Regions from separate parts of the Paenibacillus motobuensis genome, predicted to be linked through region 2. Evidence: riboswitches for the same ligand, from Rfam matches in the RefSeq annotation. Region 2 holds a riboswitch; the other holds the start of a gene.

Region 1 (16,025 bases), on a different contig from region 2:
TCTCCATCGGAACTGGCAGCGCTTTCGCGGATTCCAAATTAGACTCTGCTATTGATGGAGCGCTCGGAACGAAGTATGTATCCGGTGGTACAACGACTTCTGGGTTTGACTGCTCAGGATTTACGATGTATGTATTCTCCAAGATCGGTATCAAGCTTCCTCACCAATCGGGATCGCAATATAAAATGGGCGAATCCGTATCCAAGGATGAACTAATCGCTGGCGACCTGGTGTTCTTCAACACTTCAGGCAAAGGCATATCCCATGTGGGTGTCTATGTAGGTGAAGGCAAATTTGCTCACGCTTCCACTTCCAAGGGCGTTGTAATTAGCAAATTGAGCGAGAAATATTATGTAGATCGTTATGTTGGAGCTAAGCGCGTTATGAGTTCCGACAAGTACGAAGATGCTACTGGAGAAGTTACAGATCACGATGATGTAGAATAATAACGAATTTTAAGCCTGCGGCGATTCAATGGAATCCACAACCGCGGGTTTTTTATTTGCCTAAAGGCCTGCATTCCCCCCACTTCTGGCCCTATATGCCTATGAACTCAGACAGAAACACAGACTTCCAGATCAAATCTATCGACAAGCTTGTCAAACCTGGGCGGGTTTGGTAAAATGACCAGTGTAATAGTAACAAGTTTGTAATCTTTATTGTAACTATCGTAACTTTTGGGGTGCATCAACTAAGAACAGCCGAATTCCTAAGCACCCGGGAAACGGGGGAACCATTTGGGGTGAATTGGCGCTATCACGCTGCCATAGGGAACCTTCAACCGAATCCGCAAGCTAACCTCGCAGGCCTTGGAAGGAGCTTACATCTTGAGAAAAACAATCATCGCAGCCGCAGCAAGCCTGGCCATCTTCTTCACTATGCAAAGCGGCAATGCTTTTGCGAGCACCACACTAACTAATGTTGTTGACTCGGTATACGGTACACCTTACAGACTCGGTGGAATCAGCGCCAGTAGCGGCTTTGACTGCTCAGGCTTCACCAAATATGTATATCAGAAAATGGGCGTAACCCTACCTCGCGTATCGACAGATCAGTTCAAGCAAGGCGCTGCGGTAAGCAAGAGCCAGTTGAAGCCTGGCGATCTCGTCTTCTTCAATACAACCGGTAAAGGCGTATCCCATGTAGGAATTTATGTTGGTAATGGAGAATTCGCACATTCCTCCTCATCCAAGGGCGTTCGTATCGACAGCTTGAGCAATAGCTACTACAAAGCGCGTTATGTCGGCGCCAAGCGTATCCTTAGCCAGTATACTTATTCTCAGTATGCCCAAGCTTAATCTCCAGCGTTCAACCATTTAACTTTCATTCATTCATTTATCATCATTTATAACTATATAATGCAGTTGATTCCAAGCCCGGAATCAATTGCATTTTTTTATCTCCGCTCTTCTACAACGTATTGGGTAAGCAAAATATTCTAAAATCGCGCTAACACCTTTACAAGGAATAGAATTCCCGTTAGAGTGAGTTTAAAAAGGTAATCTAGGCATCCTATCATGCAATAAGCAAGGAGGCGTAAATATGGAAAAGTATATTCCGAAATTTCTTATTGTACCTATGGAAGAAGACCATGGCGCAGATATCTGTACCTGGCGCTACGATTCTCCCTATGACGTATATAGCTGGCTCCCTTGGGAACAGATGAAGGCGCTCGATGTAGAATTCGGCAATCCTGCACTACGGGCCGAACAATACGCCTCCCTGTTGGATGAGACCGGCGAGCTCGCTGGCTTTGCCCAATACTTCCCTCTCAAAGGAGTAACCCGTATTGGGGTCGGGATGAGACCTGATTTATGTGGTCACGGCTATGGTAAATCATTTGTCATCGCGATCGTGGAGGAAGCGCTGCGTCGTAAGCCTAGTAATGAGGTGGATCTCGAGGTCCTGACCTGGAACAAAAGAGCGATCCGAGCGTACCAGAAATCCGGCTTCGTCATTACGGACCTATATGAGAAGATGACGCCCGGCGGCATTTCCAAGCCTTACTATTGTATGGTATTTCGCGGATTTCCTAAGGGAGAAGAGCCTGGCCACAACGAACTTTAATGTTGTCTGTGATGATTTGCATATATTTTCAAGAAAACACTAAATTATCATTACTTTTTTTGTCACAAACGCTATGATCCACTGCGATGTTCCGGTATAATGGAATGGATAGCTTACATAAAAGGGGCGATTCGTGTGCAGAAATGGATCATGAGCGGATTACTCGGCGTGGCATTCATTATGGCCATCGTGTTGATTTTTACCTTACCTGGTAAAGAAGAAGTGGCCAAAGAGGCCAAGCCAACCATGCCTGAAATTACACTCAATGCTGATCAGGCCGATGCTATTATCAAGGCAAACTGTATCAGTTGCCATGGCGATCAACTGCAAGGTCAAGTTGGTCCGAATTTGCAGAAAATCGGAGCTACATTATCAGCGGATCAGCTCTACGGCATCATCAAGAAAGGCAAAGGACAAATGCCAACCTTCCAGGATAGGCTGAAGGACGAAGAAATTGCGAACGTAGCCCTCTGGCTTGCGGAGCAAAAATAACCGTAACACGAAGAACGCCCGCCAAGGATATTCCTGGTGGGCGTTGTTCTATACGAGCCGGCTGTAAAGATCCATAGTACTCCTCTTTCAGCCAGGCTATAGAGCCTATCGATGCATCAGCCTACAGAACGTGCTTTCTCAAATGCCTCATTATACTGCTGTGCTTCTTTAATATCAACGGCCGTTATTCCGCCTTCCTCCCATGATGTCAGCCGAAGCGTCACTGTTTTATGGTCAATGGTTATAAAAGGGTGATGATTGAACGCTTCTGATATGGCTGCAACCTCATCGACAAAAGCGATTCCCTTCATATAATTAGAGAAGGTATACTTGCGAACGATCCATCGTCCTTCTTCTAGCTCCCATCCTTCCAGTCTCTCTAAATGCGCTTCTATTTCCTGCGGTGTAAACGGCATTTAAATTCTACCTCCCGTTCGTTCTCAAATATCCCCATATCATTCTTGCATACCATTCGTACATGAGATATTAATTCATTATATTCTTCTATTTAACGATCATGCTATCCAATATATTACCATAGTGTTTACTGTATAAACAAAATAAGGGAATAAGAGGTAGCTCAAAAAGTTCACCTTTGATCACGAAGTAAATCATAAAGCTATCAAGGCATCGAATCTTGAATTCACCCGGGCCTAAGCAGATGCTTACGAAGTCATGTTTCCTACGGAAACATCTCAGGTACTCACGTACCAACTACGTACGCTCCGCTCCTCAGGCCCTAGCTTCATCCAACCTTCTCGGTGCTGAAAACTTGACTTTTTGAACACGCACAATATAAATTAAATCAATGCAACGAAATCCAGTTCATCCTCTCCGATTAGGAAGTTAATGCGATGGTTGTCTGCATCATAGATCACCACTGCACTACCAACGGAAATGACTGACTCCGTACCTAGCGCAAAGAACAAGTCCTCTGCCAGCGCCTCCTGGACTTCCAGCTTCTCCTCCTCCGATAGGGCCTCCCATTCAGAAGCCTCCATTTCAAAGAAATTATAGCTATCAGATATCTGGCCTACCGCCTTCGTGAGATCTGCCAAAATATATTCATAATCTCTGCCATGCTTCACGCCCACGATCATTCTTCTCCCTTCACTCTAACGAATATTGAGTCGTAGTCCCATTATACCGGAAAATCGCCCTTAAAAAAAAAGGGAATTCTGTCGATAAAAAAGATAAGCCATTTCCATAAAATCAGAAATGCCGTTCTGCAAGGATGCGGGTGGCAGAATTATGGAATAATTATCTCAAGGACGAGGTGTGCAATGGAAATCTCAACGATTATTGGACTTATTCTTGGACTCGTGGCACTCATTTGGGGCATGTTCCTAAAAGGTGCGCCGATCGAAAGCTTGGTCTCCAACCCCGCGGCCTTTGTCATTATCTTCGTGGGTACCGCAGCGACTCTGTTCATGGCGTTCCCGCTATCTGAGCTGAAGAAATTTCCAAAGCTGCTCAAAATGACGGTCGTCAAGCCAAAAATTATTACGAAGGGTGAACTGATTGCTCTGTTTGCGGAGTGGGCCACAATTACCCGCCGTGAAGGATTGCTCGCTCTGGAAGCCAAGGTAGAAGAAATCAACGACGATTTCTTACGGAACGGAATGCGGATGATCATTGACGGCAATGATCAGGAATTCGTGCAGGATGTCCTGACAGAGGACATCGCCGCTACCGAAGAAAGACACAAAGCAGGGGCGCAAATCTTCTCACAAGCCGGAATGTATGCTCCTACGCTCGGTGTACTCGGTGCCGTTGTCGGTCTTATCGCGGCCCTATCGGATATGAGTAATGTCGAAGTTCTATCCCATGCGATCTCAGGGGCATTTATCGCAACCGTATTCGGTATTTTCACCGGTTACGTATTGTGGCATCCAATTGCCAATAAACTAAAACGTCTCTCAAAAAAAGAAATAGAGATTCGACTAATGATGGTAGAAGGCCTGTTATCTATTCAATCCGGGGTGTCTACGATCGCAATTCAACAGAAGCTTGCCGTATTCTTAACCCCTGCCGAACGCGCTGAAATCCTAGAAAAGGGGGCGGGTGAAGGTGCGCAAACGGAATAAACGAAATCAAGAGCATGAGGAGCATGCTGACGAGAGCTGGCTGCTTCCTTATTCTGACCTTATGACCCTTCTGCTTGCCATGTTCATCGTGCTGTTCGGTATGAGCTCGGTAGATGCTCAGAAATTCAAAGAAGTTAGCGAAGCCTTTAATAGTGTCCTTAACGGTGGAACGGGCATTATGGATCAGAACTCGTTCAATAGCAACGATATGCAATCCTTCAAGGTACAGCCTAAGCCGGACGAGGTAAAAGCCAGCGTAAATGAGCTGAAGCGCCGGGAGCAGGAGAATCTGGAAGGGCTTAAGAAGCAATTGGACAACTATATTAAGCAGAATGGACTGACGAATGATCTTGATACGAAGCTCAATCAGTCCCAGCTAATGATTACGATCAGCGACAAAGCGCTGTTCCCTTCCGGAGAAGCTGAGGTGAAACCGGATGCCCGGAAGCTGGCCAAGGCCATCTCGGACATGCTGGAGCAGTTCCCGGACTATGAGGTTATTGTCTCGGGTCATACCGACAATATACCGATATCCAATAAAGAGTACCCTTCAAACTGGGATCTTAGCTCCGCCCGGGCATTGAATTTCATGAAGATATTGATGCTGAATACACAGCTTGATCCACAGAAATTCAGTGCGATTGGATACGGCGAGTATCATCCAGTATCTCCAAACGACTCAGCAGTCGGCAGAGCACAGAACCGCCGCGTCGAAGTATCGATTATTCGCAAGTATGTCGATCCGGATCAGAAGCTAGGTGTAACCACGGCTCATGAATAAAATAAAAAGATGGAGACCAGAACTCTGGCTCCATCTTTTTTCTTACCCATTGCTGTTCATAAAGTCTAATATCAGCACCGAGCTTGTTAGAGCTTATAATTCAACATCCCACCAAGCTCTCTCTTCTCCTGCTCGTTCAATTCTCGCCACGTTCCAACCTTCAATGATCCAAGCTGGATATTCATAATACGAATCCGCTGCAGCTTCTGTACTTCATACCCGAGAGCACTGCACATGCGGCGAATCTGGCGATTCTTGCCTTCGACAAGTATTATTCTGAACGTTCGATCAGAGATTCTTGTAATCCGGCAGGGTAAGGTCATTGCGCCTAGGATCCTGACCCCTTCCCCCATCGCCTTCAGAAAAGAAGGCGTAATTGGGCGATTCACTGTAACGATATATTCCTTCTCATGCTTGCCTTCAGACCTCAGGATCTTATTAACAATGTCACCATCGCTGGTTAGCAAAATCAATCCTTCCGAATCCTTATCCAAGCGTCCGATTGGAAAAATACGTTCTTCATGCCCAACAAAATCGACGATATTGCCTTTGACATGCTGCTCTGTCGTACTCGTAATCCCGACAGGCTTATTCAGAGCGATGTAGACGTGCTTAGACGGCTTCTCCTGGAGAGGAGCCCCATCAATCCTCACATCATCTCCCGGCTCGGCCTGACTTCCTAGCAGAGCGGTTACACCGTTAATCGTTACCTTGCCGGATTCAACCAGCTTGTCTGCCTCCCGTCTAGAGCAATACCCTGTCTCACTGATAAATTTATTAATTCTCACCGTTGTATGGTCACCCCGTTATGCTATTTCTTCACCTGTAGTGGTCGCAACTGGCTCTTGAGCTTCCTTGATTCGAGGTAGGGTAATCGTCACGGTCGTTCCCTTACCCAGCTCACTATCGATTTCAAACATGCCCTTATGGCCTTCTATGATACGCTGACTGATCATTAGTCCGAGGCCTGTCCCCTTCTCCTTGCTCGTATAGAACGGTTCGCCAAGCTTATCCAGCCGCTCCTTCGATATCCCTTCTCCTTCATCAATGAAGCGAATAGCAATGTGATGCTCGTCATGATCAGCGACCTGGAGCTTGATCCGTCCTCCTCCAGGCATCGCCTCCATTGCATTCTTCAACACATTAATGAACACCTGCTTCAATTGATTCTCTTCACAGTGTACCAGAAGAGGAGAAGTAGAGAAATGGTGCTCGAACACAATATTATGTAAATGCGCCTCACTATCCAGCAGCGATATCACATCGCCGACGGTATATCTGACATCCTTGATTTCGAACTGGACAGCCTGTGGCTTAGCTAGGATTAGAAATTCACTCACGATCATATTAATCCGCTCCAGTTCAGAGAGCATGATATCCGTATGTGTGTCATTGACGGTACGCGCGCGCTGCTGCAATTGCAGGAATCCTCTGAGCGTAGTCAGCGGATTGCGTATTTCATGCGCTACACCAGCCGCCAGCTGCCCAACCGTCCGCAGCTTCTCCGCGCGTCTGAGCAGTTCCTCCATTTTATTATGCTCCGTCATATCCCTTGAGATGCTGATCAGAGATACGATCTCACCGTCTTCATCGAATATAGGAGAGACGCTAATGCTTACATTAACTAATCTCCCGTCCTTGCAAATACGAGTTGTCTCAGCTAGGACGTAAGGACGCCCTTCTCTGAGCTCCTTCAGCCAGGATTCTCTCTCCTCTTGATGAGAATATGGCACAAAATCGAGCCTGGTGCCGACGATCTCAGCGCTATTCCAGCCATACAGCTGTTCGAATGCCCGATTCACTTCCAATATCCTATCGCTTAGATCTGTTACATGAATCGCATCAGCCATCTGATTAATAATCGATTCCAGACGTTCTTTGATCACCTGATTCTCATCATTCTTTAGCTTCAACTCTTCCGTATAGTGCCCCATATAATCTGCCATCCTATTAATCTGTCGTCCCAGCAGGCCGAGTTCATCTTGGCGCCTTACCTCGATCTTCGCCTGGAAATCTCCTGAGGATAACCGATTCACCTTATACAGAATGTCTTGAACCGGTCGAATCAGTTCTCCGGCAAGAATATAACTTGAGAATACGACGATTTGCAACAAAATAATGGAGATTGAAATCTCGTTAATCACCTGCTTGGTGATCGCTGCTGAAATAGGTTCATAACTGGAGATAATTCGGATCATATAAGGCTGCTGATTGTTCGGTTGAATGGGGATAAGACACTCTAGTACGCGCTTGCCGTTAATTATTGTATCCTTGAGTAGGCTTGTCCCCTTCTCGGCTGCTTCTCCAGAGTTCTCAAAGATATCAACATCATTCTTATACTTATACGTGCCAAATAGGATGCTGTGATGATCACGAAGTTCATCGGGGAAGAAACCCGTAATCTCTAAAAGATGATGATTGGACATAAGAGATTCATTTACAATTCTCTCTGGACTTGTCATGTCTAACATTCCGCCAAATGAAGAGCTGTTCCCAGTTTGTTGGCCGATTTCATTTCTCTTCACGTAATCATATATGGAACGGGATTGTTCCACAGCTAGAGCAATTTGCTTAGCGATTAACATCATATTGGCTTCACTGTCTCTGCGAAGATTGTCACGGGTTGACAGAAAACTAAGAACGATGTTAAACGATAATAGGGCCAGAGCAAAAAGAGACATCACTATAGATAATTTGAATTTAATGGACAAATGATCTTCTCACCTCTTGCAGGACATTGAGGTTAATGTCGAATCATGCTTTGATACTACCCTCATCATAACCGTATTGTAAGATTTTGCAAAGACGTTGAAATTCCTATTTCCTTTATCTACAATTAAGAAAAAATATCTATTTTCTACGTTTTATCATCCGAAACCGAAAAAGTTATGCACAAGTTATGAACATATACACAACGCAAAAGTCTAATATGTGTATAATAATGGGGATAAATAAGCAGTTATGAACAGTGTTATCCACAACATGTTAACAACGAATATTTGTTCGTTGGACAAAATACTGAATTTCTTGATCTGAACAACCGTGAATGGAGTTGAATCGTCATGTCATTACCCTTAACACACGAACCCCCTGCATCGACATTTCCCCACGACTACTGGATGCGTGAAGCGATCGCTGAAGCACGCAAGGCCGAAGCGATTGGAGAGGTCCCTATCGGTGCTGTTATTGTTCGTGGGGATGAAATTATAGGAAGAGGATATAATCTAAGAGAAAGTTCACGGGACGGAACAGCACATGCTGAGATGATCGCGATTCGTGAGGCTAGTGAAAATCTGGATGCTTGGAGACTGTTGCATTGCCGTCTATATGTAACGCTGGAGCCCTGCCCAATGTGCGCCGGAGCTATTGTCCAATGCCGGGTGCCGCATGTCATCTACGGAGCTACAGATCCAAAAGCAGGCTGTGGAGGGACCATTATGAATCTGCTGCAGGAACCGAGGTTCAATCACCGTACAGAATTAACTGCAGGTGTACTGAAAGAAGAGTGTGCAGACCTGCTCAAGCAATTCTTCAAGCAATTGCGTCATAAATAACGCATATAGAGGAAGTTCCCGCGCATATATTTAGGCTGGCCCGAATTCATTCCAGGCCAGCCTATTTTAGACATATTATTAACCAACGTAGTAAGACGTCTTCAAGCCACTAATGAATAGCTCTTTTCTTGAAGCGCCCGCCTTTTACGTCATGGATATTTCCTACAGCCAAAAAAGCATTCTCATCGTAATGATTTACGATTTCTTTAAGCTTGGCTTCTTCCAAGCGAGTAATTACACAAAATATAACCCGTTTCGGATCACCCGAAAATCCACCTTCACCTGACAAATAAGTAACGCCACGGCCCAAGCGGCTCAATATAGCAGATCCGATCTCATCGATTTGATCACTAATGATCCAAACCGATTTGGATTCATTGAGACCATCCACTACGATATCAATTGATTTATAAGCGATATAATAAGCTAACAATGAGAACAAAGCACGTTCCCAACTGAATACAAACCCTGCACTTAATAAAATGAAGAAGTTGAAGAACATAATAATCTCACCAACAGAAAATGGCGTCCTGCGTGAAATCAGAATAGCTACAATCTCTGTTCCGTCCAATGATCCCCCAAACCGAATGACGATACCTGTCCCTAAACCGAGCAGAATCCCACCGAATACAAAAGCAAGCAGCGTGTCGCTGACAAAGGGGTCAACCGGGTGAAGCAATGTCGTACCAAGAGACATGACCGAGATTCCTAGTAAGGTAGAAATCGCAAAGGTCTTGCCAATTTGCTTATAGCCAACTATCAGGAATGGAAGGTTAAAAAGGAACAGAAAAATACCAAGCGGTAATTCGGATAAATAAGAGGACATTACGGAGATACCGGTGATTCCGCCATCCGTAATCTTGTTCGGAACTAGGAATAGCTCCAGCGCTACTGAGACAATAATGGCACCTACAACAATAAAGATGGATCTCATCAGGATGTTCCCTACAGACTTCTGCTTATGCCGTCTAATCGTTTGGGATTTCGAGATCGTATCCAGGTTGACAGAGTTCAAACGCATCACTTTCCTTTCATTTCTTTAGTATAATTTTAGAGTTTCTCTCCCACTTGTGATCGTCTTGCATGGTCAAGGCCCTACTTATATTATGACATTTTCTTTGTCTCATGTCTTGTTTATTTCAATTTAAGATAAAAAAATCCGGCAATTCGCCGGAAGTCTGAAGCATCAAGTCGATCTTATTTCATACATTAGCCTTGTGGATTATGATGACTCACATGGTTACGGTTCTTGACCTTCTTAGAGCCCGACAGCGGCTCTGGGCCATCATGCTCCCTATCATCCCTAGGGCGGTTATTCTGGTCTGTCTGGGTTCCTGGGGTCGTATATCCTTTAGGCTTGGTCATATCGTGATTCCCTCCAATTCCGTTGATATATCCCCCTGTAACTTGTGAAGAAACCACTCGCTTTATACAACAAAAAAATGAGGATTTCTCATCCTCATTTCTGTTCGCTTCTATGATATCACCTTGATCAAGGCTTATTATTAGTAAACTGGCGGAGAGGATGGGATTCGAACCCATGTGGGCTTGCACCCTAACGGTTTTCAAGACCGCCCCGTTATGACCGCTTCGGTACCTCTCCAAGTATGAATCTAATTCGCGTAACAAATCAGATTATACTATAAATTTTTCACATGATCAAGTTATTTATTTGTGGTGATCTTTTCCACACCGCCCATATATGGACGAAGCACCTCAGGAATGACCACACTGCCATCCTCTTGTTGATAATTCTCCAGGATAGCAGCAACGGTACGCCCTACAGCCAATCCAGAGCCGTTCAAGGTGTGTACAAATTCCGGCTTCGCCTTCGGTTCCGGACGGAAACGAATATTTGCTCGACGTGCCTGGAAATCCTCTACATTCGAGCAGGAGGAAATCTCGCGGTACATATTGCTCTGTGGGAGCCATACCTCAAGATCATACGTCTTAGCCGCTGTAAAGCCAAGATCAGCCGTACACAGGGCCAATACGCGGTAAGGCAGATTCAGAAGCTGCAGTACACGCTCCGCATTCGCCGTCATTTGCTCCAATTCGTCATAGGATGACTCGGGATGGACAACCTTGATCATCTCTACCTTGTTGAATTGATGCTGGCGGATCAGGCCGCGCGTATCTCGTCCAGCCGCGCCAGCCTCAGAACGGAAGCAAGAACTATACGCCACATATTTCTTAGGCAGATCCTCGGTATTCAGAATTTCTTCCCGATGATAGTTCGTTACAGGAACCTCTGCTGTCGGAATCAAGTAATAGCCTTCCTCCGTCAGCTTGAATACATCCTCTTCAAACTTCGGAAGCTGTCCTGTGCCGTACAAGCTGTCGCGGTTAACGATATAAGGGGGCAGCATTTCTACATAGCCATGTTCGTTGCTGTGCAAATCCATCATAAAGTTAATCAAAGCGCGCTCCAGGCGGGCTCCCAAGCCTTTATAGAAGGTGAAGCGCGAGCCAGTTACTTTGGCACCTGCTTCGAAATCGAGAATATCCAAGTCCGTCGCGATATCCCAGTGCGCCTTCGGCTCGAAATCGAACGAACGTGGCTCGCCAATACGGCGCACTTCCACGTTATCATCCTCAGAAGCGCCGATCGGTACGCTGCTATGCGGTATGTTCGGAATACTCATCGTTAAATTATCGATCTTCACTTCAAGCTCACGGACTTCTTCGTCCAGAGCCTTGATACGGTCACCAACCTCACGCATCTCTGCGATTAGATCATCCGCATCCTCTTTGTTCTTCTTCCGCTGGGCAACCTCCGCAGATACTGTGTTACGACGGTTCTTCAGCGATTCACTCTCCTGGAGTAACTCCCGACGTTTCTCATCAAGCGGTAAAAAATCCGAGATCATCTCCAATGATTTACCCCGGTTCTGAAGAGCTTGTTCGACACGAGCGTAGTCATTTCTTAATATTTTTACATCTAACATGGATAGTCCCTCCTAGAATCATCCCGTAGCAGGCCGTGCCGATTACAAGCTGAACAATAGACGCCGGGATCGCTTAAACGACAAGAATCAATCAAAAAACAACCTTGACCCTTGGTAAGAGTCAAGGTGTCTTCACTATCAGCTTTATAGAAGTTGTTCAAATGAACTCAAACTTATTGTACGGCCGCTTGGTAAGTCTTAATCATCTCTGTAAAATAAGTATGCAGGGAATAATCATCCGTAAGCTCCGGATGGAATGAAGAAACGAGTAGATGTCCTTGCCGGGCCGCTACAATCTCATCATTGTAGGTCGACAGAATATCAACTTCATTTCCCACTGCTGTAATTAATGGTGCGCGAATAAACACAGCTCTGAGCGGCTCCTGAAGTCCCTTCACATCAAGATTCGTCTCGAAGCTCTCACGCTGGCGTCCAAAGGCATTACGGGAGACCTTGATATCCATCAGCCCGAGATGCGCTTCTTCTCCGCTTTCTATTTCTTTGGCCATTACGATCAGTCCGGCACAAGTGCCAAATACCGGCTTCCCTTGCTCCGAGAACGCCCGAATAGCTTCAATAAATTCGTATTTCCGCATCAATTTACCGATCGTCGTACTCTCGCCGCCCGGAATAATCAATCCATCCAGCTCTTCAAGCTGCTCAGTATGCTTCACAGCAACGCCTTCTGCTCCTGCTAGCTCTATGCTGCGGATATGCTCTGCTACAGCACCCTGCAATGCCAATACTCCTACCTTCATGGCCAAACCTTCTTTCTCTATCCAAGCTATCGACTTTAGACGCGATTCATGAAACATGAATCGCGCCTAGAGTCATCTTACCAACCGCGATCGGACATACGCTCAGCGGCGGACAATTTCGAGATTTCAATACCTTTCATTGGCGTACCCAGATTCTTGGATACTTCAGCAATCAACTTATAATCTGTATAATGGGTAGTCGCTTCTACTATCGCACGAGCGAACTTCTCAGGGCTATCTGATTTGAAAATACCGGAGCCAACGAATACACCGTCAGCACCCAAATGCATCATCAGGGCAGCATCTGCAGGAGTAGCCACTCCACCAGCGGCGAAGTTTACAACTGGAAGCTTGCCAGCTTCATGTACTTCAAGCAGCAGATCATAGGCTACGCCAAGGTTCTTGGCTTCAGCATACAATTCATCCTTCGACATGTTCTGTACTTTGCGAATTTGGCTATTGATCAGACGCATATGACGAACCGCTTCAACAATGTTGCCTGTTCCTGGTTCACCCTTCGTACGAATCATCGATGCGCCTTCGCTAATACGGCGAAGTGCTTCACCCAGATCCTTCGCACCACATACGAACGGAACTGTAAAATCACGTTTATCAATATGGAAGACCTCATCTGCCGGAGTCAGAACTTCACTCTCATCCAGATAGTCTACCCCAAGCGATTCCAAAACTTTAGCTTCCACATAATGACCGATCCGTGCTTTGGCCATAACTGGAATAGATACTACTTTCATAACTTCTTCAACGATGGTTGGGTCAGCCATACGGGCTACGCCGCCAGCTGCACGAATATCGGAAGGAACCCGCTCCAAAGCCATAACTGCGGTTGCACCAGCCGCTTCGGCGATCTTTGCTTGCTCGGCGTTCATAACGTCCATGATGACGCCGCCTTTTTGCATCTCAGCCATACCTCTTTTAACTTTCGATGTTCCAGTTTCCATAAATTCCACGCCTCCCGATAATAATCTAACTTGATATTTTACATCAGTCGCCTAAAATATACAACCCATTCACTCGGAATTTATTCGTTCTAGAACAAATTCTTAATGCCATTGAACAAATCGCTGAAGAAATCACCGATTGCCCGCATGAAAAGCTTGAACCAGTTTGCTTTCTCTGCATCCTGGGAAGTAATCAAGTCAACTGTCTTCTCCAAGGTCTGATTCATACCATCTGGCTTCAAGGTGTAAGTCACTGTTCCAACCTTGGTTCCCTTTGGAAGCGGGGCCGTCAGAGATGCGCTCTCCGGCGTCATCGTAACTTTGGACTCCACCTTACTGATGTCCGCACCCTTTGGAATAACAAAAGCCACTTCTTGGCTGCTCACAAGCGGAACCTCGGTGTTCTTCGCCTTCTTCACCGTAACTGTCTCAGATCCCGTTACCGTCGTATTAGGAGCAACGACTTGTTTGGTCTCGAAGTTGTTAAAGCCGTAATCGAGAACTTTGCGTGTTTCAACAAAACGTGCCGAATCACTGGAGGTCCCCATAACGACGCTGATCAGACGATGACCATCACGAACAGCAGTTCCCGTGAAGCAGTTGCCCGCATTTTGCGTATGGCCTGTCTTCAGGCCGTCAAGACCTTCATAAGCATATTTTTTGAAATTGGTGATGTCCTTATTTGCTTCAAGCATCCAGTTCAAATTGACGATCGGTGTCTTATCGCGCTCTCTAAATTTGTAAGTCTGCAGTGAAGTAAATTGGTTAAAATCCGGATGGTCAGTCACAATATATCGTGCCAAAATAGCTGCATCCTTCGCCGACATCACTGTCTCCTGATCACCTGGAGTACGGAACTCTTCCGGCATATCCTTTATATCAAGACCTGTTGAATTGGCGAAATGAGCTGTAGTCATCCCCATACGCTTAGCTTCATCATTCATTAATTGCACGAATTCCTGCTCGGAGCCGGCCACAAATTCTGCCAAGGCAACCGTTGCATCATTGGCTGAGCCGATAGCCATTGCCGCATATAGATCCTTGACAGTATGTTGGTCCCCTTCAGCTAGAAAAATTCGTGATCCCTTAGTTAAAGAAGCATTTTTGCCTGTGGTCACGACATCATCCCAGCTGATCTTACCCTGCTTCACATATTCCGCTACGATATATTCAGACATCATCTTCGTCATACTCGCCGGTGGCAGAGGATCTTCTCCCTTTACATCAAGCAGAATTTGCCCTGTCTCCGCATCCATCAGAATGGCCGAGCTTACCTTCAAGTCGAGAGATTCCACAGATGGTATAGCCGTTCCCTTAGCAGGAGTTGTCGATTTCGTCGTTGTTGTCGATTCCTTTTGCGTCGTTTGCTGCGTTTGTCCACCCTCAGCCAGCGCCATCGCTGGAACCAGAGAGAAGCACAACATATTCAAAACCAATATAGAAGCAGCACTTTTACGAATAAAATGCGGTTTCATAGTTTGTTTGGAAGTCGGAATTGCGCGTTGTTTTCTTTTGAGTTTCAATGTTCCTTAAGCTCCCCTCATATTCTCGATTATTGCTTAGTCTATTCTATCACAGGGCACCCTGCAAAAAAAGACAGGCCCAGCGATTTCCGCCTGGCCTGTCTTTTCTCCAATCTTATTCTTCCATTAACTAATAGAATAGTTAGGTGCTTCCTTCGTAATTTGGATGTCGTGTGGATGACTCTCACGAAGTCCCGCGCCTGTAATTCGAACAAATTCTGTATCGTTACGAAGCTCGTCCAGATTCTTAGCTCCACAGTAACCCATGCCTGAACGAAGTCCACCAATCAACTGATGAATCGTATCAGCAAGCGGGCCTTTATAAGCTACGCGGCCTTCAATACCCTCTGGAACCAACTTCTTGTCATCATCCTGGAAGTAGCGGTCCTTGCTGCCTTGCTTCATCGCAGCCATAGAACCCATACCTCTGTATACTTTGTAGCGGCGTCCTTGGTAAATCTCAGACTCGCCAGGGCTCTCTTCTGTACCTGCAAACATACTTCCCAACATTACGGCATGCCCACCTGCAGCCAAGGCCTTGGTGATCTCACCCGAATATTTGATACCGCCATCAGCGATAATCGGAATGCCATATTCACGAGCTACTGTAGCACAGTCATAGATTGCTGTGATCTGCGGTACACCGATTCCGGCGATAACCCGGGTCGTACAGATCGAGCCTGGCCCGATACCAACCTTAACGACCGAAGCGCCTGCCTCAATCAGTTCACGAGTAGCTTCCCCCGTTGCCACATTACCTGCGATAATAGTCAACTCAGGATATTTTTTACGAATATCAGCTACGGCTTCAATAATATTAATATGATGACCATGCGCAGAGTCGAGCACAATGACG
Region 2 (15,755 bases):
TATATCGCCAGAAAAATACCCGTCGAGGTAGAAAATTATATTGCTGAACACTTCCGCTATAAAAAATGGGATCGCTTAGAACCTATTCCACGCGAATACTTATTTGAGCAGCTGGCTGATTGTGAAGGGTTGTTAACCTCTGGAACGCGGATCGATCAAGAACTGCTAGAACGCTCTCCAAAGTTAAAAGTAGTCAGTAATATTAGCGTCGGCTATAATAATTTCGATCTGGAAGCGATGCGGGGACGGAAGATCCTTGGAACGAACACGCCGAAAGTGCTTGATGATACGGTTGCTGACTTAATCCTCTCCCTGATGCTGTCTGTAGCACGCCGTGTCCCTGAACTAGATCGCTATGTTAGGGCCGGACACTGGTCAAGCAAGGACGATGAGAATATATTTGGTGTGGATGTTCATCACAAAACATTAGGCATCATCGGCATGGGTAATATCGGGCAAGCGGTAGCCCAGCGGGGCAAATGGGGATTTGGCATGAACATTCTATATCATAACCGTCATCCTAAGCCTGATGTTGAACAAGCCTTAGATGCAGCCTATCGTTCCAAAGAAGAACTACTGCGCGAGTCCGATTTTATCGTACTGATGACGCCGTTAACTCCAGAGACTAGACACTATATCGGTGAACGCGAATTCGCGATGATGAAGCCTTCTGCTGTATTTATCAATGCTTCCCGTGGAGCTACAGTGGATGAAGCCGCCTTGATCAATGCCCTTCGCCAGAAACAGATCTTCGGTGCTGGTCTGGATGTATTCGAGCAGGAGCCTGTCGATCCGAATAACCCGCTGCTAACGATGGACAATGTTGTGGTCCTGCCGCATATCGGCTCAGCGACCATGCAAACCAGGCTTAAAATGGGGATGCTTGCAGCGCGGAATTTAGTAGATGCCCTCTATGGCAGAAAGCCGTCCCATTTAGTTAAAGAGCTTCAGGAGCTATACGAATCATAAACGTCTCTAACGATCCTCGTAAAATAAAGCCCGCCTCTTCTGCGCCCCTGTCGATTCAGCTTCTAGAGCATCGGTCAGGGGCAGCAGCCAGGCGGGCTTCTCTTCATTTTATTTACACATGCTGTTCCGTAACTTCAGCAGCTTTCACCGCTTTCGGTTTAATCCGATCCTTCGGCATCAGAATGACTACAACAACGGACAATGCAGTAGGAATCAGGGCCCACAGGAAGGTATGGGCGATCGATGAAGACAATGCTCCAGTTATTTTCTCCAAAATCGGTGCTGGAATCAATGCCCTCTTCTCAGGACTTAACATATCCCTCGTATCTCCAAAGCTCTGTCCGGATTGCCCCATTCCTGCAAATGCCTCGGCCATATTATTCGCCAGCAGATTACGCTGAACGATCCCGAAGATCGTAATGCCGAGCGTCATACCAAGCGATCTCAGGAATGAGTTCGTTGAGGTAGCTGCTCCGCGCTGGCGGGCATCAAAGTGATGTACCGCAGCCATCCCAAGTACAGAGAACGAGAAGCCTACCCCGAACCCGGTCAAAATACTGTACAAGGTCAACAGAGTACGGGATGAATCGCCAGTTAGCGTACTCAGGGCAAATATCCCCCCTAAGAAGAACACCACAGAGATCATCATTACACTGCGGTAGGACATTTTTGAGGTTAAGATTCCGCCCATCATACTGCCAAATACAGAGCCCAGCATCATCGGCATCAGAATGATTCCTGAATTCGTCGCCGTTCCACCGTATACCCCTTGCACATAGATTGGAATATATACCGTTGCAATAATAAATACACTACCATAGAACAGCGCTAGCAAGCTGCTTGTAGCATACAATGGAATTTTGAACATGGAGAACGAAATGACTGGCTCCTTAGCCCGTACCTCCACTAGCAGGAAGGCAACGAACAATACTGCGAATCCAACAAACAGGCTGATAATGACAACGGAATTCCAGGCATATTTCTCTCCGCCCAGTTCAAGAGCAAACATCAGGCACACGACAGCGCCGACCAGCGTAAACGCTCCGCCCCAGTCAATCCGTTGTTTCTCATGCGTCAGCGATTCATGATAGAACGCGATAATCAAGCCAAGAGCGACAATACCGATAGGTACATTAATATAGAAAACCCAGTTCCAGCCAAGATGATCTGTAATGAACGCACCGAGCAGCGGACCGAATATACTCGAAGTACCGAATACAGCCCCCATTAGGCCCGTCATTTTACCACGCTTCTCAATCGGAAAGATATCGTAAATAATCGTAAAAGCAATCGGCATCAGCGCACCGCCGCCAATCCCTTGAATCGCCCGGAAAATACTAAGTTGAACAATACTCGTTGCAATTCCGCATAGCACTGAACCGAGAATAAACGTCACGATACCAAAAATAAAAAACCGTTTCCGTCCGTACATATCGGACAGCTTGCCGAAGATCGGCGTCCCTGCCATAACTGCTACCATATATGCGGAGGTGACCCATACGAACTGATCCATCCCGCCTAGCTCGGAGACGATCGTTCCCATCGCCGTTGTTACGATCGTATTGTCCATGGCTGACATTAGAATGCCGAGCAGCAACCCGAACAATATGAACTTGGTCTTGTCCTTTCTCTCAGCGATCACTTTGCATCCTCCCAATAACTAAAATTTGAATAACAATCTCATTGTATGTAGGAATGCAACAAATGTAAATAACTCTCAAACATTTTTTGTCAATCCTTATGACCAATATCATGATGCATTAGAACTATATCGGACTCTCCCCACACACATCCTTTGTTGCCAGAGCCCTCCATTCATCGAACTACCGTGAACGACTCAATTAGCCTATAATAATATTGAATAGTTATCTGAGAAAGGAAGTATCAATCAACCATGAATTCTAAATGGTCTGGACTTGAACAAAATATGAAGCAATCCGGTATCGACACTATGCTCATTACGGATCCCAAACATGTATATTACTTAACGGGCTTTCTAAGCGATCCCCATGAGAGATTCCTGGGAGCCGTGTTGCAGACTGGCCATGAGCCTTTCCTGCTCGTTCCCGCCCTCGATGAAGAAGCCGCCCGTACGGCGTCGGATATTACCGACATTATCACGCATCAGGATACCGATAATCCTTATCAAATATTAGCGGCAAAGGTACAAGGTAAGATCAGTACAATGGGCCTCGAGAAAGAAAACCTGTCCATGGCGCGCTATGAAGCGTTGCAAGAAGCCCTCTCCTTCTCAGCAAGCTTCGATGTAGGTCCTTGGCTTCGGGAGCTGCGGATGCATAAGTCTCCGGAGGAAGTCGGCAAGCTGCGCCACGCCATTTCCCTGATCGAGCAAGTATTGCAGGAGGCTCTCAAGCAAGTGAAGGAAGGAGTGTCCGAGAATGAATTGGTAGCTGAGGTTGAATACCAGATTCGCAAGCTTGGAGCAGACGGTCCTTCCTTCGACTCGATGGTATTATTCGGTGAGAATGCCGCACTTCCACACGGAGTACCAGGCAAAAGACAGCTGCACCGTGGCGATCTAGTCATGTTCGATATCGGGGTCTACGCAGACGGTTACGCTTCGGACATTACTCGTACCTTCGCCTATGGAAATATCACGGAAGAACAGACCCGAATCTACAATACTGTACTTGCCGCTAATGAAGCGGCGATTGCCCAGATTCGCCCTGGCGTTACTTTCGCTTCGATCGATAAAGCTGCCCGAGATTTGATTACCGAGGCTGGTTACGGGGAGTATTTCCTGCATCGCCTTGGTCATGGGCTCGGCATCGATGTTCATGAATTCCCATCCGTACATGGATTGAATGAGCTCACGCTCTCAGCTGGCAACGTCTTTACCGTCGAGCCTGGTATCTATGTTCCCGGTATCGCCGGCGTCCGGATTGAAGACGATGTGCTTGTTACCGAATCCGGCGTTGATGTGCTGACTCAATTTCCGAAGCAGCTCACTTTTATCGACTAATCTACAAAAGCAAGGGCTGTGCTTTAGCAACAACAAAACCTCCAAGACACGCGAATGCGGCCCTGGAGGTTTTGTGATTTTATTTGACTTGATCGAGTTCCGGTTCACCGTCTGGATGGAAGTTACGCGCGATGTACAGAAATGGCGTACCCACCGCAGTCAGCGCAAATTTTATTATATAAGTAGTGAACAGGATTTCGAGCCATACGTCGAAGCTGTATTTACCAATGAAGGCAATCGAACAGAAGATCAGCGTATCGACAAAGGAACTGATCATCGTGCTTCCGTTGTTCCGGATCCAGAGTTGATTGCGCAAAGGATAGAAACGGCGAATCCAAGAATACAGGCGGACATCGAGAAACTGACTGATGAAATAAGCTGTCAAACTACCCAGCGCCAATCTTGGCATTAACCCGAAGATCGTCTTAAGCGAATCTTGCGCCAGATCACCTGGCTGCGGCTGGAACACAAGAACCATCTGCATAAGAATCGTCGTCATTATCAGCGTGAAGAACCCGAACCATACCGCCTTCTTCGCCTCTTGACGCCCATACTTCTCATTCAGTAAATCACTCGTCAAATATAGGCTTACATACATCGTATTGCCAAGCGTCATTACAATTCCGAACATATCAATTGTCTTAACGACTTGAATATTGGCGATGACCGTGGCAACCCCGATCCAGGCATATAACCCCTTCTTTCCGAACCAGCGATAACAGATCAAGAAGAAGGTTAAATTTACGAGCATATATATAAGGCCCCAGAAAAAGTTAAACATAACATGCCTCCTAGTTTTGGTTACGCGGGATGGTTACGAACCGCGGCTGATTTTCAATCAGCATTTTCTACGATAACATAGCTTTTCGCAAGTTGCCACCCTATTATTTCTTCCATTATAGAGGTTGTGCAGAAAGTTCGTTTTTAATCAAATAAAATTGATTCAGGAAATGGTCAAAATTCACTTTCTCGAAACAATGAAATCGCTATCATTGAAAAAATGAATAATATCATTGTTTAAACGTTTCATTTTGTCTTACAATACTTTTATATGTCTTTTTTTCCAATTGAACTACATAAACAGGAATAAAGAACTAGATTAATAGAAACTCAGGGGGATATAATGCGAAAATTCAAACATTCCATTGGTCGCAAATTTATGCTGACATTTGCGGTCATCACAATCCTGTCATCCATTTTATTCAGTACAACTTTCTACTTTATCGCCATGAGCATTATTGACGAGAATGTACTTCCTCAATTCGATGAGGTTCTGCATACAAGCTCCAGGGATATTTACAAAGGACTTGATAATTCGCAGGCTCTCCAGCTTATTAAAGGAAGCGAAAATTCACGCTTTGCCGTAGAGTCCTATCTCAGCAAAAAGGTTGAGGAATTCCATCTGCATACCGCCTATATTCTCGATGTCAAAGAAGATAAGGCCATCGTGATTGGAATTAATAAAGATTCGATCATGAAGGTTGGGGACGAGCTTGATATCCAGGAAGCGATGAAGGTGAAAGATCCTGGCAAACTGAGCGTTAGCGACCTGTACAGTGATCAATATGGCGTGCACAAAACTGCATATATCCGCCTGTCTGGAAGCACAGCTGTTCTAGCTGTAGGTATGGATGCGAACTTCATCAAACAGAAGGAAGATCAAATTCTGTGGACCGGAATCGTAATCGCTGCCATTGTTATCGTTCTGGCTCTGATCGCGGCTTATGCGAACAGCAGACGCATCATCAAACCGATTAAGAGATTGGCCGCCGTAACTACGCAAATGGCACAGGGAGATTTAACTCAACAGATTACCATTACGGGACGTGATGAGATCGCTGAGCTCTCTGCCAGCTTCCAAACGATGATTACGGAGCTAAAAGAAATGATCACCAAGGTTCAAAATAGCTCCCATGGCGTTATCCAAGGCTCCGATCAGATCTATCAGTCTGTGAACACCTTCCAGCAGTTGATTGAGCATTCCGGCAACTCGATGCAGGAAATTGAAAAAGGCAGCACCGTAATCGCCGGGGCGGCCGCAGAGAATGCCCGTGCAATGGAAGAGATTTCGCTAGGGATCCAGCATATCGCCGGTTCCTCCGCTGAAGTAACAGAGCGCATTGGTCAAGCTTCAAATGAGGCTGACAACGGGAATGAGCTGGCCAAGTCGGCGACTGGGCAGATGCGCCTTGTCGAGCAGGCCGCAGCATCATTGCTCACACATATTTCAACCTTGAACGAACGTGCTTCATCCATCATTCAAGTCGTAGACCTGATCTCAAGTATTACGAAACAGGTTCATATCTTGGCTCTGAATGCGGCGATTGAAGCAGCACGGGCTGGAGAGCATGGCAAAGGCTTCTCCGTCGTCGCCGAAGAAATTCGCCTGCTTGCTGAACAGACGAAGGATGCCACAACGAAGATCAGCGAATACTTATTAAGCATCCAGGAAGAGACTGTAAGCTCGATGCAGACGATGCAGCGTGCTACTAATGAGATTAGTTCCGGTACGGAGCAAGTGAATCAGGCAGAGCTGGCGTTCAGCCATTTGACCGAGCTGATCTCGGAGATTAACTCAAGTGTTCAATCTGTCTCGGCGGCAACCGAGGAAATCTCGGCCAGCACAGAAGAAGTAACTGCCTCTGTTGAGGAATCGGCCAATATTACCGGAAAATCTCTTCTCAGTATCGAAGAAATCTCCAATAACACCAGCCGGCAAATCGAAGAAATGAAGAACCATGTCGGAGCTATTGAACAGCTCCATCAGCATGCTCTTTCCTTGAGAGAGGCTATAAATAAATTCAAAGTTTAAGAGGGACAGATCATACAAGAAGAACCGCCGGAAATAGGATTCCGGCGGTTCATTGGCGTTAAAAGATCTATAATCTTCTTACAGTTCATTCACCGAGACGGCCTCGGCCAATTTCTTCTCAGGCTTCTTCCAATACGACTCATTGCCGGGAAGATCATCAAACCAGGCTGCATCCTCTGGACATTCAAGCATCATGAACTTCCCATACTCATCATCACGGGACTGATGATACTTCAAATACGCCATTCCGTTCTCGATCGCCAATATTTCGATTTTACCGGATGTATGGCTCATCGATAAGCGAACGCGCTTGCCTAAGCCGGAAGTACGGGCCTTAGCCCCTTCCACCAGTTCATATGCCCGCCGCAGCGGAATAACAAAATCGGAATTTCCGGCAACCGGACGGTTGATGAAGAAATAATAAGGCGTTACACCTGCCCAGGACAATTTGTCGAGCAGTTCCCCAAGCACCTTCTCATCATCATTGATCCCCTTCAGGATCGGCGTCTGATTCACGACGATGGCTCCAGCCTTATGTAGCGCCTCGAAGCATTTGCGCGCTTCCGCCGTAATCTCCCGCGGATGATTAATATGCGCCATCACATAAATGCGCTTATCCGCTGAGGAAAATTCAGAGATCAATTGCAATAGATCAGGATCCTCATAGATCCTCATCGGATTGAAGACAGGGATTTTCGAGCCAAGTCGGATGATCTTCACATGTTCGATCGCCCGCAGCTGTTCGAGGATATTACGCAGCTTGGAAGTCGCGAGAATCAGACTGTCCCCGCCCGTCAATAACACATTGTTGATCTCAGGATGCCTGGAGATGTATTCAATCCCCGGTGTTACATCGGCCATCGCTTCCTTCACATCATTGCGGAACAACCGCTTGCGGAAGCAGTAGCGGCAATAAGCACCGCATACCTCAGAGACGATCAGAAGCGCCGTTGTCCGGTACTTATGCTGACAGCCAGGAACGACATAATTCGTATCCTCGTCAGAAGCATCCCAACGCCCATATTCGCGCAGTTCCCCGGTATTCGGAATAACAAGCTTACGAATGGGGTCATTTGGATCGTCCCAGTCAATCAGATTCAAATAATAATCATTCACCCGGAACACGAATTTGTCAGTAATCGGACGAAGTTGATCCCGTTCGATTTGAGACAACTGCGTCACCTTATCGATATTTGTAATGTACTTCGGGCTTGCCATACACCATCTCCTCCTTTATCTCTACAACATCGCCGATTCGTAAAGAAGAAGCCTGGAAACCAAAGATGACAGTGCAGCGCAAGGCATCACATGCCGAGTAATAACGGGTCATATCCATATAAAAAGATCCATATAGAGGTAGTTCAAAAAGTCCACTTTTGATCACGAAGTGAATCACGGAGTAACTCGGCATCGAATCTTGAATTCACCCGGGTCTTCCGGTGCTCACGTACCTACTACGTACGCTTCGCTCCTCAGACCCTAGCTTCATCCAACCTTCTCGGTGCTGAAAACCGACCTTTTTGAACACATATATTAACACAAAAAGACCCGTAGCAGGGTCATTGCAAAGCAGTATAAATGATGACCCATCCACTGCTGACGAGGTTAGCTGACGGACTCGGGAAAGATGGTTCCCTACGTGTACTATACACAACGATTCGCCCCAAAAAATGGTTCCCCCGCTTTTCGACTTTACCATTCGAAAATTAAGCGTATATTTATCGTATTACAAATGTAAGCGTGTGTCAAAACTGAGGATTCTTTGGAAGGCCTGCAATCTCATATATTTGATCCATATCCAGATGCCCTCTTACATGATCGGCAAGTCGGTCAAATGCAATCTCTCGCCTTGCGGCGGCGGAGAATGTCGCAGCCAGGGGCTCCAGCCCCTTGGCTTGCCTAATTCCATCCAACCAAGCCCGGCGATAACCATCACTATTGAATAGACCGTGCAAATACGTGCCGAACACTCGCCCATCAATGCGACAGACTCCCTCCATCCGTTCCTCTTCATCAACGCTTTGAACTAGGAATAAGGGTGCTACATCTTTCCCCCGAGAAGTGGTACTTGCCGCATCATTTGTATGTGCAACAACGTATGAGCCATAAGTAACTAGCCCAAAACCAACTTGGCTTGAGTACACCGTCTCCCCGGAGTGAATTTCGTAGCCACCAACGGGGATAACAGGCTCCATCGTATAAAGGCTAAGCGGGGCATCAGGTAGAACATGTCCTGCGGTGCGGATTGTCTTTTTGCCAGGAAGAAACGTCGTCGTCAGCGGCAGCCAGCCAAGTCCACGGGATTGCTTCACTTTGCCGGATTCAACTGCTTCTGGATCAAGGAGTACATCGCCAAGCATCTGATATCCGCCACAAATACCGACCAGTTGCGAATGAGTGCTGCTCTCCATATACTGCTCAATCGCCCCGTCCAGCCCCTGTTCTCGCAGAAATGCCAAGTCGCTAATCGTATCCTTGGAGCCTGGAAGGATGATTACATCCGGCTCTCCTAGCTCCGCTGCTCGCTGGACATAGCGCACAGACACGTCCGGCTCTGCAGCCAGCATATCGAAGTCCGTGAAATTGGAAATACGCGGATAACGAATAACGACAATATCGATATCGCGGCCCTGCTTAGGCATCGAGGCGTATGAGTCGAGAATGACTGAATCCTCGGCCTCGATCTCCAGATCCGGCAGAAAGGGCAGCACACCAAGCACGGGAATGCCTGTCCGCTGTTCTAGCCAATCCAGCCCTGGACGAAGCAGTTCCAGATCGCCTCTGAATTTATTGATAATGAAGCCCTTCACCCGGGCTCTCTCCTCGGGCTCCAGCAATTCGAGCGTCCCGACCAGAAATGCAAATACCCCGCCGCGATCGATATCGCCCACCAAAATGACCGGAGCTTCCGCCCACCCAGCCAGATTCATATTGACGATATCGCGCTGCTTCAAATTGATCTCCGCCGGACTTCCCGCACCTTCTAACACAACGAGATCATATTCATCCCTCAATCGGTTCAGAGCCTCCATCACGATCGGCTGGGCCACAGGCAGGAACTCCTCACGATATTTCATCGCGCTCAGATGCTGGTAAGGCTTGCCGTGAACGACGATCTGCGAGTGCATATCTCCTGTCGGCTTAATCAGGACGGGATTCATATCCGTCGTCGCCTCGATTCCACAGGCTTCAGCCTGCACTCCCTGGGCTCGCCCAATCTCCCGGCCATCGGCGGTGACATAAGAATTTAGCGCCATATTCTGTGATTTATAGGGAGCCGTCCTGATTCCGTCTTGAACGAAAATTCGGCATAAGGCAGTCACGATGACACTCTTGCCGACATCAGAAGCCGTACCCTGCAGCATCAGCACAGCGCCTCGATTGCTGGAGTCTACACAATTCCTCTTTGCATCTTTTTCCGTTATATCAACTTGCTCTCTTAATAAATCCTCTTGCCTCATCGATCAAACCTCCACTTCACTCATTGAAAAAGCAAGCAGGCGAGCAGTAGCAGTACCGCTTCCAGCCCTTCATTGATCGCACCATAAGTATCCCCCGTCAAGCCACCCAGTCTTGCACTCATTCGGCTGGCCATCCAGGAACCGACGCCCCAAGCGAGCAAAGGGGCGAGAACATAATAGACCATGGGGATGATCATATTCATATCTCCCCACTGCAGCACAGCAGCAAGCAGAAGCAGTCCAGCCGATAGGACAAGGGCCAATAAAGTCGCAAGCAGTGTATCCTTGCCGCTCTGTCCCCGGAATCGTCCGGCCAGGCCTTCCCCGCCGCGCGCGGTCGGCCAATGGCGCATAGCCAGCGACATGAACCAGCGGCTCCACACTGGAGCCGTCATCATTGCCGCCCCAGATACATACAATCCGCGGCTTAGGAGTGTAGCGAGCATCGACATTTTGAAGAGCAGCAGCAGCACACAGGCTAACACACCCATTGCTCCAACTCGGCTGTCCTTCATAATCTCCAGCATTTTCTCACGAGGACGGTAGCTTAGGAACGCATCCGCGGAGTCCATCCAGCCATCCAGATGCAATCCTCCAGTCAGCCAGACCCAAGCGATCAGTAGAATGACCGAGACTGGCAGCACAGGCAGCGCCAGGCTAGCCACCACGCCGATGATCCATATAACAATGCCAATCGCCGCCCCGACGAGCGGATAATATTTGGCGCTCCTCTTCAGCAACTCCGGCGTAAAATCAAGCTCGGCCCGCACCGGAAAACGCGATAGAAATTGAAAAGCGGCCAAAATTGGCCGTCCTTTTTGTCTCATAATCGATACTCCCTGCTCTTAAGTTCAATTGGAATTCCTACAGTAACGAGAAATACTTGCTGCGAAATCTCAGCCATTTTGCGATTCATGATTCCAGATAAATCCCGATAGACTCGCCCTAGACGGTATTCAGGCACGATGCCATCCCCGACCTCATTCGTTACCAGTACCAAATTACCGGAATAGGCCGAGACGACAGCAGCTAATCGCTCGATCTCGTCCAATACCTGCTGCTCCGCCTCCGGCCCCTCGCCGGACGCCAGCAATATATTAGAGAGCCATAATGTGAGACAATCCACCAGTACAACAGGTTCGTCTGCCACAGGCTCCTCGATAGAGGAAGATATACGATTGTTCGACTGAGCCAACTCGCTTAACAGCGCGGCAAGCCGCAGCGGCTCTTCCTTCGTCTCCCAAGGGAAGCCGCTGTCCACTCGGACACTCTGGTGCAGCCTGATCCGCTGACGCATCTCATCGTCGAATGCTTGTGCCGTAGCGATATAAATTCCTCGCTCCGCATGCTTCATGCACCATTTCTCGGCAAAAGAGCTCTTACCGCTCCGCGCCCCGCCAGTCACCGTAATGATCATACAGATGTCTCCGACTCATCCGCTTCTCCTGTAGAGACTCCGGCACTCTCAAAGGTCGCCATTTCCGACATTACGCGGCAAATCGCATCGATCAGATGCAGCGCCAGTACACCGCCAGTGCCTTCGCCCAGTCGCATGTCCAGATGCAGCATCGGGGCAAGCCCTAGCTCACCGAGCAACTGCTCATGCCCCTGTTCATGCGAGGCATGCGAGGCGATCATATAATGCGCAGTTTCTGGTGCAAGGCGCTTCGCGATTAATGCTGCTGCACTAGAGATAAATCCGTCAATGACGACCGGACAATGGTGAGCAGCAGCAGCCAGAATCACCCCAGTCAAGCCGGCGATTTCTAGTCCGCCGACCTTGGATAAAACATCCAACGGATCGTTTGAATCCGGCTGGTTAATATCAATTGCCTTCTGCACGACAGCAATCTTATGCTGAAGGCGTTCGTCATTGAGACCCGTTCCCCGGCCGACGCATTCCTGCGGTGATTTTCCGGTTAACACGCTCATAACTGCCGCACTGGCCGTAGTATTACCAATCCCCATTTCACCAGTGACGAACAGTCTTGACCCATTTGCTACTGAACTCTCCACCGTATCGATTCCCGCCAGCACGGCCGTTTCCGCTTCCTCACGGCTCATCGCCGGACCTTTGGCCATATTCGCTGTTCCATAGCGGATCTTCTTCATAATAAGCTCCGGGTGCGACAATTCGGCATTTACTCCGATGTCTACGCACATCACTTCGGCTCCGGCTTGACGAGCCAGTACATTCACTGCTGCTCCCCCGGCCAGGAAGTTATGTACCATCTGCGGCGTTACCTCCGCTGGAAAAGCACTGATGCCTTCCTCGCACACACCATGATCAGCGGCCATGACGATGACAGAACGCTTAGATAAATCAGGATGTACATTCCCTGTTATTCCCGCTAGCTTCACGGCCAGGTTCTCCAACTTCCCGAGACTCCCCGGCGGCTTGGTTAACTGATCGAGATGCTCTGCCGCTGCTGCTGAAGCAGCTTGGTCCGGAGCTGAGATTTTATCGATAATTTGTACGATTAAATGATTCATGTATATCCCCTTCCTGGTATGTGATGCGCAATATCACTAGTGTTGCAATATTATGCTGCAAAATATAAACTAGCGAAACGCAGTTCCACTGGTTCAGAATAATCTATCAATCAAGCCCCATCTTACTACTAGTTTCCTTACGCAGCAATAACTGCGGCTCTCCGTGATCTGGGTGCGCAACGATATGCGACTGCACCTGAAAAACAGATTCAATCAATTCAGAATTGATAATTTCCGTCGGTGAACCTTCAGCTACAATTCTGCCCTGATGAAGCACAAGCAAGCGGTCGCAATACAGAGCGGCCAGGTTGAGATCATGCATGACAGATACGACCGTCAAGCCCGCTTCACGCTGCCAGCTGGCAACCAGCTCCATGAACTGCGTCTGATGCCGGATATCCAGATAAGTCGTCGGTTCATCAAGCAGGACGATCTCAGGCTGCTGGGCCATGACTTTGCCTAGGGCAACCCGCTGCCGTTGCCCTCCGCTCAATACATGAAGCGGACGATGCGCTAAATCATTCAGCTCGAGCTTATCCATAATACCGCTCATTAGACGCTGAGCGGCTTCACTATCTTCTCTACCACGCCAATTTTGGAACGGAAACCGCCCCATCTCAATCACTTCCCGGACAGGGTATGCTACTGGTGGAAGCCCATCCTGCTGCAGAACCGCCAGCTTGCGCGACAGCTCCTTGCGCCCATATTCGGCGATCAACCTGCCATCCAGACTGATCTCGCCGCGGTTTGGCTTCTCTACTCCGGACAAGAGGCTAATCAGCGTTGATTTCCCACTGCCATTTGGACCGATAATGCCCCAGAACTGTCCGCGCTGAACCCGCCAGTTTATGTCCTTGAGTACGGACAGACTTCCATATGATTTATCTATATGCCGAACTTCAATCAACGCATCTCCACCTCTCTCTCCTTCTTCTTGCGATACAGCAAATAAGCAAAGAAAGGCGCCCCTACGAAGGCAGTGACAATTCCCAATGGTATCTCGATCGGCGCCAGCAGCGAGCGCGCTGCCAGATCGCTCCACATCATGAAGATGCCCCCGCCGAGCGCGGAGAGCGGAATAATCAGGCGATAATCAGGACCCGTAATAAGGCGAACAATATGCGGTACCACCAAACCAACAAATCCAATCACCCCGGATACCGAGACGGCCGCTGCCGTGAGCAGCGTGGCCACGAATAACACTGATAATTTGGTGAATTCCACATTGAGTCCCGTATGGGTTGCTTGCCGCTCTCCCAGTGCGAGCAAATTCAGCGTCCTGGCCCGGCTCCAGAGGTAAATAATCCCCAGCGCCAAATATGGCAACAGGATGGCCGTATACGACCATCCTCTCAAGCTTAAGGACCCCATCGTCCAATATAAAATTTCATTCACCGTCTTCTTCGACATTGCTGTCAGAAAAGATACAACCGCCCCCAGGAAGGACTGCATCACGACTCCCGATAGAATTAAATTTTCGATCGGTATTTTCCCGTTCTCCCGGGCCAGCCACATTACGATCCACAACGTTAATGAACCCGTTAAAAATGCGATAGCCGGCAGTGTGAACACTCCGATCACGGAGTACTGCCAGCCAAGGAAGATCAGTACTGCGGCCCCTAGCGCTGAACCCGATGACACGCCAAGGGTGAATGGATCGGAGAGCGGATTGCGCAGCACTCCCTGGAAAGCAGAGCCCGCTGCCGCAAGCGAAGCACCGACCAGCAGGCCAAGCATCACTCGCGGAAGGCGAACCTTCATCACAATCTGTTCAGAAGCCATGCTCCAATCCGGAGTGATATGATCGCCAATCCACGGAATATGATGCGCAAGAATGGCGATAATCTCTCCGGCAGGCAAATATACTGAGCCTACCCCGATACAGATCAAGACGGTGATTGCGAGCAAAGCAAGACCTATGATTCCGTATCCGGCCAGCTTCTTCCTCATGGCTGCATCAATTCCGGATAGATTGCTTTGGCTACTTCAATCAGTCCTTGGGTTACGCGCGGTCCCGGACGGCTGAGCAAATTGTCATCCAGTCCAATAACCTGATCATTCTTCACCGCCGTAATTTGATCCCAACCGCTGCGTTCTTTTATAATCTCGGCCAAGGTCTTGTCATTTTCAATGACGCTCTTGGCATACAGAATAACATCAGGATTTGCCTTAATAATATTCTCTTCGTTAATTTGACTCCAACCTTCTATATCGGAAGCTACGTTAGTGCCTCCGGCAAGTGTGATCATCTCGTCCATGAACTCGCCCTTACCAACCGTCCAGCCTGGCGAGAACTCGATATATACCTCTTTCTTATCTTCCTCTTTAACCGATTTAACGGCTTCAGTTACTTGATTCAGCTCATCCTGCATCTGCTTCACAACTTGCTCCGCCTCAGCCTGGTGATCCGTAATTTGTCCAATCATCTTAATATGGTCCATTACGTCAGTCACTGTCTTCGGATTGGATTTAAATACTTTAATCCCGAGATCGGTCAAGCTCTTGATCGTCTCTTCCTTGATCATCGTCCCTGTAACAACGACAAGATCCGGCTCAGCCGCTACAACGGATTCTACATTAACTTGGAAGCCGCCCATCTTCGGCTTGGACAGCGCTGCTTCCGGATAATCATCATTATCCGAGACGCCGACAATCTGCTCGTCCAGCCCGATCGCGAACAAGCCTTCCGTCTCCGATGGTGACAAGGAGACAATCTTCTGCGGAGCTGCATCAAATGTAACCTCCGTACCGAAATCATCCTTTACAGTAAGCGGGTAAGCTGTATGCTGTGCTTCTCCTGCATTTCCGCTATTGCTGCTCTGCTCAGCAGCCTGATTCGTACTATGATTTGCCGCCCCGTTCGTGGCATTATTCGTTGAATTATTGGCGCCACACCCTGCAACGACCATAATTACGAGCGTCAGCAGCGCAGCCGCCCATATTTTTCTCCAGTTCTTCAAGTTTTCCCTCTCCTTTTGAATAAGTTCTTGTACGCCATTGCTTGTGCTTTGAGTCCCGATAAAATAAAGAAAACCCA

What was found. A riboswitch is a leader RNA that binds a small molecule or an ion and turns the genes downstream of it on or off. The one in region 2 is predicted to bind cyclic di-AMP.
Region 1: another riboswitch for cyclic di-AMP. It lies ahead of ABD014_RS21230 (C40 family peptidase); the one in region 2 lies ahead of ABD014_RS06730 (KamA family radical SAM protein).

What each region holds. Positions count from the first base shown of each region.
Region 1 covers NZ_BAAACX010000020.1:41,163-57,187, forward strand. The annotation lists gene ABD014_RS21225 (C40 family peptidase) at 1-446, shown strand, start outside; cyclic di-AMP (ydaO/yuaA leader) riboswitch at 690-824, shown strand; gene ABD014_RS21230 (C40 family peptidase) at 828-1,298, shown strand; gene ABD014_RS21235 (GNAT family N-acetyltransferase) at 1,543-2,067, shown strand; gene ABD014_RS21240 (c-type cytochrome) at 2,203-2,559, shown strand; gene ABD014_RS21245 (4a-hydroxytetrahydrobiopterin dehydratase) at 2,676-2,975, opposite strand; gene ABD014_RS21250 (hypothetical protein) at 3,360-3,653, opposite strand; gene motA (flagellar motor stator protein MotA) at 3,843-4,646, shown strand; gene motB (flagellar motor protein MotB) at 4,630-5,427, shown strand; gene ABD014_RS21265 (pseudouridine synthase) at 5,514-6,215, opposite strand; gene ABD014_RS21270 (ATP-binding protein) at 6,234-8,138, opposite strand; gene tadA (tRNA adenosine(34) deaminase TadA) at 8,490-8,981, shown strand; gene ABD014_RS21280 (YitT family protein) at 9,091-9,915, opposite strand; gene ABD014_RS21285 (small acid-soluble spore protein P) at 10,191-10,346, opposite strand; tRNA gene ABD014_RS21290 (tRNA-Ser) at 10,496-10,584, opposite strand; gene serS (serine--tRNA ligase) at 10,646-11,929, opposite strand; gene pdxT (pyridoxal 5'-phosphate synthase glutaminase subunit PdxT) at 12,103-12,687, opposite strand; gene pdxS (pyridoxal 5'-phosphate synthase lyase subunit PdxS) at 12,765-13,646, opposite strand; gene ABD014_RS21310 (D-alanyl-D-alanine carboxypeptidase family protein) at 13,736-15,121, opposite strand; gene guaB (IMP dehydrogenase) at 15,296-16,025, opposite strand, start outside.
Region 2 covers NZ_BAAACX010000007.1:335,373-351,127, reverse strand. The annotation lists gene ABD014_RS06755 (2-hydroxyacid dehydrogenase) at 1-969, shown strand, start outside; gene ABD014_RS06750 (MDR family MFS transporter) at 1,082-2,608, opposite strand; gene ABD014_RS06745 (M24 family metallopeptidase) at 2,864-3,952, shown strand; gene ABD014_RS06740 (queuosine precursor transporter) at 4,032-4,733, opposite strand; gene ABD014_RS06735 (methyl-accepting chemotaxis protein) at 5,076-6,764, shown strand; gene ABD014_RS06730 (KamA family radical SAM protein) at 6,843-7,982, opposite strand; cyclic di-AMP (ydaO/yuaA leader) riboswitch at 8,344-8,487, opposite strand; gene ABD014_RS06725 (cobyric acid synthase) at 8,510-10,129, opposite strand; gene cobS (adenosylcobinamide-GDP ribazoletransferase) at 10,246-11,052, opposite strand; gene cobU (bifunctional adenosylcobinamide kinase/adenosylcobinamide-phosphate guanylyltransferase) at 11,049-11,642, opposite strand; gene cobT (nicotinate-nucleotide--dimethylbenzimidazole phosphoribosyltransferase) at 11,639-12,718, opposite strand; gene ABD014_RS06705 (ABC transporter ATP-binding protein) at 12,825-13,625, opposite strand; gene ABD014_RS06700 (FecCD family ABC transporter permease) at 13,622-14,668, opposite strand; gene ABD014_RS06695 (ABC transporter substrate-binding protein) at 14,665-15,678, opposite strand.